2 linked regions of the Vulgatibacter sp. genome follow. The protein of the gene in region 1 interacts with the protein of each later gene in a pairwise test. Links are inferred from orthologs where the notes say so. Each region holds a gene or a part of one and is shown in the gene's direction. Other genes may lie near its edges.

Region 1 (3,177 bases):
TGCGCGAGGCGGCGGACGAGGCCGGGGTGACGGTGGTCACCGGCGACACCAAGGTGATGGGCAGGGGGGAACTCGACGGCATTGCCCTGAACACCACCGGCGTCGGATTCGTGCAGCGGCCCGTTCCCGACAACGGCCTGCGGCCCGGCGACAGGATCATCATTACCGGCACCGTAGGCGATCACGGCTTCACCATCCTCACCGCCCGGCACGGGCTCGCGCTCGAGGGCGACCTGCGATCCGACGTGGCGCCGATCAACGGGCTCGTCGCCGCGGCGCTTGCTGCAGGCGGCGAGGACGTGGTGGCGATGAAGGATCCCACCCGCGGCGGCCTCTCCTCGGCGCTCCACGAGATGGGCGGCAAGAGCCGGGTCGGCATCCTGCTCCGCGAGCCCGATCTGCCGGTGCGGGCGGAGGTGCGGGCGGCCTCGGAGCTCCTCGGGATCGATCCGCTGGTGGCAGCCAACGAGGGCAAGGCGGTGATCGGCGTGCGGCCGCAGGCAGCCGACCGGGTCCTCGCCGCGCTGCGGGCCCATCCGCTGGGGCGCGAGGCGGCGATCGTGGCCACCTGCATCGAGGAGCGGCCCGGCAACGTGATCCTCGACACCGGCTTCGGCAAACGGCTCCTCGCCGAGATCGAGGGTGATCCGATGCCGCGGATCTGCTGAGGGGGCCATGCACGAGTACTCGATCGTCGAAGCGATCATCGGGCGGATCGAAGAGGAGGTCCGCAGGCAGAACGCCACCGCGGTCCACCGGGTCGAGATCCGGGTGGGGGATCTCGCCGGGGTGGAGCGGGAGCTCCTCGCCTCCGCCTGGGAGACGTTCAAGGCGGGGAGCTGCTGCGCCAACACGGCGCTGGTGATCCACGGGCGCGCGGCGCGGTGGGGCTGCAGCGGCTGCGACCGGAGGATCGAGGCGGGTGGCGACCTGCAATGTCCAACGTGCGGCGGAGCGGCCCGCCTGGTGGAGGGCGCCGAGCTTCTCCTCGAGCGAATCGAATTGGAGGTGGCCTGATGTGTACCGACTGCGGATGTGGCGACACCGAGCTGGTGCCGGTCGAGGTGCACGAGCGGATCCTCGCCGGCAACGATCGCGACGCGGCCCACAACCGGGCGCATTTCGTCGAGTACGGCGTCTTCGCCGTGAACCTGATGGGCTCCCCCGGCGCCGGGAAGACGGCGCTGCTGGAGGCGACCGCCAGGGCGCGGCCGGGGACGAGGATCGGCGGGGTGAGCGGCGATCTCGCCACCGACAACGACGCACGGCGGCTTTCGGCGGCGGGGATCCGTGCGGCGTCGATCACCACCGGCACCGCCTGCCACCTCGACGCGAAGATGGTCCACCACGCCCTGCACGACGTGGCGCTGGCGGACCTCGATCTCTTCTTCATCGAGAACGTGGGCAACCTCGTCTGCCCGGCGATCTACGACCTCGGCCAGGCGGTGAACGTGGTGGCGCTCTCGGTGACCGAGGGGGAGGACAAGCCGCTCAAATACCCGGTGATGTTCAAGGCGGCGGATCTCGTCCTGCTCACGAAATGCGATCTCCTTCCCCACCTGCAGGTCGACGTGGAGCGGATCCGCGAGGGGCTGGCGAAGGTGATGCCCGAGCCGCGGCTGATCGAGATCGCCGCCACCACCGGCCAGGGGATCGACGAGTGGGTCGCCTGGCTCGAGGAGCGGGCGCTGGCGTCGGGGATCCGCCGGGCGGGCTGATGGCGTACGGACCGGTGCGGTTCCCCGCACTATCGGCGACTGGCGCCGCGATGCGAATCTGCGCTCGTACTCGCGGTCTCGGGAGCCGTGCATGCGCCAGCTCGTCCCCTTCGTCTCTGCTGCTCTCTTCGCCGTCGTGGTCGCTGGCTGTGGCGCAGCGGATCCGATCTGTGGCGACCAGCTCGGCCATGGCTGCGGCGCGGGAACCGGCGGCGGCGGTGGTGACGATGGTGGCGGCGAGGACGACGGCTACGGCCAGCGCTGCCAGGCTGCCTGTGATCACCTCGCGAACTGCGGCGCGGCGCTCGGTGTGAACCGCGGCGATTGCTACAGGGCCTGCCACGCCGAGTCGATCGACGAGGCGACCATCGCCTGCTTCTCCGTGGTGCAGTGCACGCTGCAGGCCTTCTATGCCTGCAACCCGATCCCCGCCAGCGCCGCCTGCGTGGCGGCCTGCGCCCACGTCTACGACGACTGCGGTCATTCCCTCGGCAACCCCGGCTTCGATCGCACCACCTGCGAGCGCATCTGCACCGACGACGCCGATGCGACCGCCGAGCTGACCGATTGCCTCGCGGGCTACGACTGCACCGACGCCGGGCTGCGGAACTGCTTCCTCCTCTGAAGCGTCGCTTCAGCCCGCGCGGTGCCGCTCCGCCCAGCGCTCGAGCAGCTCGCGCTCGCGACCCGAGGTGAGGTCGTTCACGATGGGCACGCCCACCTTTCGTCCCTGCGGTTGCGGCACCTGCTGCAGCCAGGCCCAGGTGTCGCGGGCCGTCTCGGCGAGGGGCCGGAAGCGCAGGCCGTGGGCGATCGCCTTGCGCACGTCCCGGCGCATGAAGCCCTGCGCCTCCGGCGGGATCCAGAAGGGCACGCCGTCCATCGGCCTCGTCCCCTCGGCAGCCAGGAACTCGTGTGAAACCCAGACCGGCTGCGCGTCGCTGCCGAGCGCCGTGCCGAGCGTGCCGAGGAATTCGCCGAAGCGATGGGGCCGCACCGGGCCGGTGGCGTTGAAGGCGCCGGCGGTGCCACGCGCCGCGGCCTCCACCAGCCATGCGGCGAGATCGCGGACATCGATCAGCTGCAGGGGATCGCGCGGCATGCCGGGGGCGAGGAAGGCGTCGCCCGCCGCTACGCGCCGCACCCAGTGGTTGAATCGGTCGACCTGATCCCAGGGGCCGACGATGAGCCCTGCGCGCGCCTGTAGCGCCCGGCCCGGGAAGTGCTCCTCCACCACCTGCTCGCACGCAGCCTTGAGCGCGCCGTAGTCCCGCGGAACGTCTTCGGAGGCGGGGTCCTCCAGCACCGCGAGCGGCGCATCCTCGGCGAGGTCGGGGGTGACGAGGTCCGGGTAGACGGAGAGGCTGGAGACGAAGACGTAGTGGCCCACGCTTCCTGCGAGGAGCGCCGCGCTCTGTCGGACGACGCGGGGGACGTAGCCCGAGGTGTCGATCACCGC
Region 2 (3,141 bases), on another replicon or contig:
CCTGCCGCGCCCTCTCCGTCGAATCGCCACAGGCGGCGGCAGCCAACAACGCCGCGAGCAGAGCGACCTTCGTCACACGTACCACGAGGTACCTCCTGGAACCGGGATGGTCCCGGGAGGACGCAAGGTGCGTGCCCGGACGCCGGATCGCCGTCGAATCGCCTCGCCAGGCGCAGGTTCGCCAGCCTCGTGCCGCAGATGTGAGGCAGAACGCCCCAGGTAGCTACCCGGAAATCCGGCAGGTGGGGTGACGGGCCTGTGCCGTGGCAGGATGCGCCGATTCTTCCGGGGGGTTAGAAGAGCAGCCATGCAGAACCCCACCGAGCGCGCTTCCACCCTGGCCGGCGGCGCCTACGCCTTCGGCGCCTACCTGATCTGGGGATTCTTCCCCGCCTACTGGAAGCTGCTCGGCGGCGTCGCTCCCGGCGTGATCATCGCCCACCGGATCGCCTGGTCCTTCGTCTTCGTGGCGGGGCTCCTCACCCTGGGCAGGCGCTGGCCCGAGCTGCTGGCGGCGCTGCGGCGCAGGCGGACGCTGGGGCTCCTCGCCCTCACCACCTCGCTCATCTCCTGCAACTGGCTGCTCTTCATCTGGGCGGTGAACACCGGCCACGTCACCGAGGCGAGCCTCGGCTACTACATCAACCCGCTGGTCAACGTGCTCCTGGCGCGGCTCTTCCTCGGGGAGCGCCTGCGCCCGCTGCAGCTCGCCGCGGTGGTGGTGGCCTTCGCCGGCGTGGGCTGGCTCGCCCTCGGGCTGGGGGTGGTTCCCTGGGTCTCCCTCACCCTGGCCTCGACCTTCGGCCTCTACGGCCTGCTCCGGAAGCGGGCCTCGGTGGAATCCCTCACCGGCCTCGCCGTCGAGACCGGCCTCGCCACCCCGGTGGCGGTGGCCTGGCTCCTCCTCGTCCCGGCGAGCGGGGCCTTCGGCTCCACGCAGGGGGAGGCCCTCCTCCTCGTGGGCGCCGGCGCCGCCACCGCGATCCCGCTCCTCTGGTTCGCCACCGGCGCCCGCAGGCTCCGCTACTCGACCATGGGGATCATCCAGTACGTCGCCCCCACCTGCCAGCTGGGGCTCGCGGTCCTCGCCTATGGCGAGCCCTTCACCGAGCGCCACGCGGTGACCTTCGGCCTGATCTGGACGGCGGTGGCCCTCTACGCCGCGGACGGCCTCCTCGCCAGGCGCCCCCCGGTGCCGGCAGCCCCGCCCGTGCTGCGCACCTGATCTTTCCCCCGCTTCCGGCGCGCCGGGGTATATGGTGCGGCAAAACCTGCAGCGTTACGCAGAGGACTTTCTATGAAGGCGACCAAGGGCAACGTCGTTACCGTGCAGTACACCCTCACCGATTCGAAGGGCGAGGTGCTCGAGAGCAGCGTCGGCGACGCGCCCCTCCAGTACCTGCACGGCTTCGACGAGATCGCCGAGGGCCTGGAGAACGTGCTCCAGGACAAGGAGAAGGGCTTCAAGACCAAGGTCACCCTGAAGGCCGCCGACGCCTACGGCGAGCGCGACGACGAGATGGTGATCGAGGTGCCCCGCTCCGACCTCCCCGAGGACGTGGAAGAGGGCGAGGAGATCTGGTCGGACGACGAGGAGGGCGAGCCCCAGGGCTTCACGGTGATGAAGCTCACCGACGAGACCGCCACCCTCGACGGCAACCACCCCTACGCCGGCAAGGACATCACCTTCGACGTGGAGCTGCTCGACGTGCGCGCCGCCACCGCCGAGGAGCTCGAGCACGGCCACGCCCACGGCGAAGAGGAGGAGTGCGAGTAATCGCAGCTCCCCGGCTGGGCACATGAGAACGCGCGGGCCTGCGAATGCAGCCCGCGCGTTTTCGATTTTCAGGGCGGCTGCGTCTCTTCCTCGTGCGCCTCCCGCGTCCGCGCCAGCGGGTTGGGGATCGGCAGCGTCTCGCCCCGGTGGATCCAGCGCACGTGGCCATCGAGCCCCGCTGCGTGGACCTCGTCGGCGAAGTCGGAGAGCGGCGAGCGGAAGACGTCGTAGTCGTCGTAATGGATCGGCACCGCGATCTCCGGCTCGACGATCTTCATCATCTCCACGCCCTGCTTGCCGTCCATGGTGACGAGCACCCCCATCACCCGCGTACCGCCGAGGTGGAGCAGGGCGCAGTCGATCCCCGGGAAGCGCTCGGGGATCTCGCGGATCGCCTCGTAGACCAGCGTGTCGCCGCTCACGTAGAGGCGGAGCAGCAGGCCGAAGCGCTCGTGGCCGAATTCGAGCATCGAGCCCATCACCGGCGGCAGCAGCCTGGCGAAGGCCATCGGCCCGTGGCGCCCCGGCATCGAGGTCACGCGGAGCCGGCTCTCGCCCCGGGCGAATTCGATCGATTCCCAGGGGTGCATCGCATCGACGGCATAGAAGCCTCGGTGCGCCAGCGCCCGGGCCGCCTTCGGCGTGGTGAGGATCTGGGTGTGGCGCGGCAGCCGCTGCTCGACCTTGCGATCGAAGTGGTCCTCGTGGAGATGGGAGAGGAGCACGAAGTCGAAGGGCGGGAGATCCTCGAGCTGGCAGGCGGGTTCGGTGCGCCGGGTCGAATGGAGCCCGTAGCCGAGGTGGACCTTCTCGCCCTGGTGCAGGAAGTTCGGGTCGGTGAGGATCGAGAAGCCGCCGAAGCGGATGAGCGTGGTGGCCGTCCCCACGAAGAAGATCGAGCCGTCGCTCATCGCCCCGGCGGCCTCCCCACCGGCGAGCTCGTAGCGCCGATGCATCGGCCCCTACCCGAGGAAACGGCGGAGCAGGCCGCGGCGCCTTCCGTAGCCGTAGGAGCGCCGGGACCGGCGCCTGTTGAGGAAACGGCTGAGGAAGCCTGCGGCTGCTGCCTTCTTGAAGAGACCCATCGTCTACCTCCTTGCGCGTGGTGTCCTTCAAGGTGGGCGCGATGGGGCGGCCATGCACCGCGCGCCGCCCGGGCTCCGGGCGAGCAAGCAGGCGCCGTGCGGCTTTCTGCCGTGCAACCGGCGGCGCTTCTCGGGCATCCTGCGGCGCCATGAGCAAGGCTTTCGTCACCGGCGCCGGCATCCGCGTCGGCCGCGCCACCGCCCTCGCCCTGGCCCATGCTGGCTACGACCTCGTCCTCCACGCCCACGCGTCGGTCGATGCGCTGGAGGAGGTGGCGG

The links.
Region 2: the proteins of hypB (region 1) and ACESMR_RS08950 interact in binary tests that used the Escherichia coli proteins (3 or more experiments, as listed by UniProt). The link is inferred for Vulgatibacter sp. from one-to-one orthologs.

The regions. Positions count from the first base shown.
Region 1 is NZ_JAWLCN010000001.1:624,306-627,482, forward strand. Bases 1-2,867 are described here. They hold hypB (hydrogenase nickel incorporation protein HypB), read left to right. Parts: upstream 1-1,016; coding sequence 1,017-1,718; downstream 1,719-2,867. Other genes in these bases: hypE (hydrogenase expression/formation protein HypE), read left to right, coding at 1-668; ACESMR_RS02865 (hydrogenase maturation nickel metallochaperone HypA), read left to right, coding at 676-1,017; ACESMR_RS02875 (hypothetical protein), read left to right, coding at 1,810-2,343; ACESMR_RS02880 (NAD-dependent epimerase/dehydratase family protein), read right to left, coding at 2,353-2,867. Outside these bases: more of ACESMR_RS02880, read right to left, coding at 2,868-3,177. UniProt on the Escherichia coli protein: Involved in the maturation of [NiFe] hydrogenases. Required for nickel insertion into the metal center of the hydrogenase. Exhibits a low intrinsic GTPase activity, which is essential for nickel insertion.
Region 2 is NZ_JAWLCN010000003.1:361,733-364,873, reverse strand. What follows is about bases 207-3,037. They hold ACESMR_RS08950 (peptidylprolyl isomerase), read left to right. Parts: upstream 207-1,297; coding sequence 1,298-1,777; downstream 1,778-3,037. Other genes in these bases: ACESMR_RS08935 (SDR family NAD(P)-dependent oxidoreductase), read left to right, coding at 3,012-3,037; ACESMR_RS08940 (hypothetical protein), read right to left, coding at 2,740-2,862; ACESMR_RS08945 (MBL fold metallo-hydrolase), read right to left, coding at 1,846-2,733; rarD (EamA family transporter RarD), read left to right, coding at 308-1,225. Also shown: ACESMR_RS08960 (FG-GAP repeat domain-containing protein), read right to left, coding at 1-76; more of ACESMR_RS08935, read left to right, coding at 3,038-3,141. UniProt on the Escherichia coli protein: Folding helper with both chaperone and peptidyl-prolyl cis-trans isomerase (PPIase) activities. Chaperone activity prevents aggregation of unfolded or partially folded proteins and promotes their correct folding.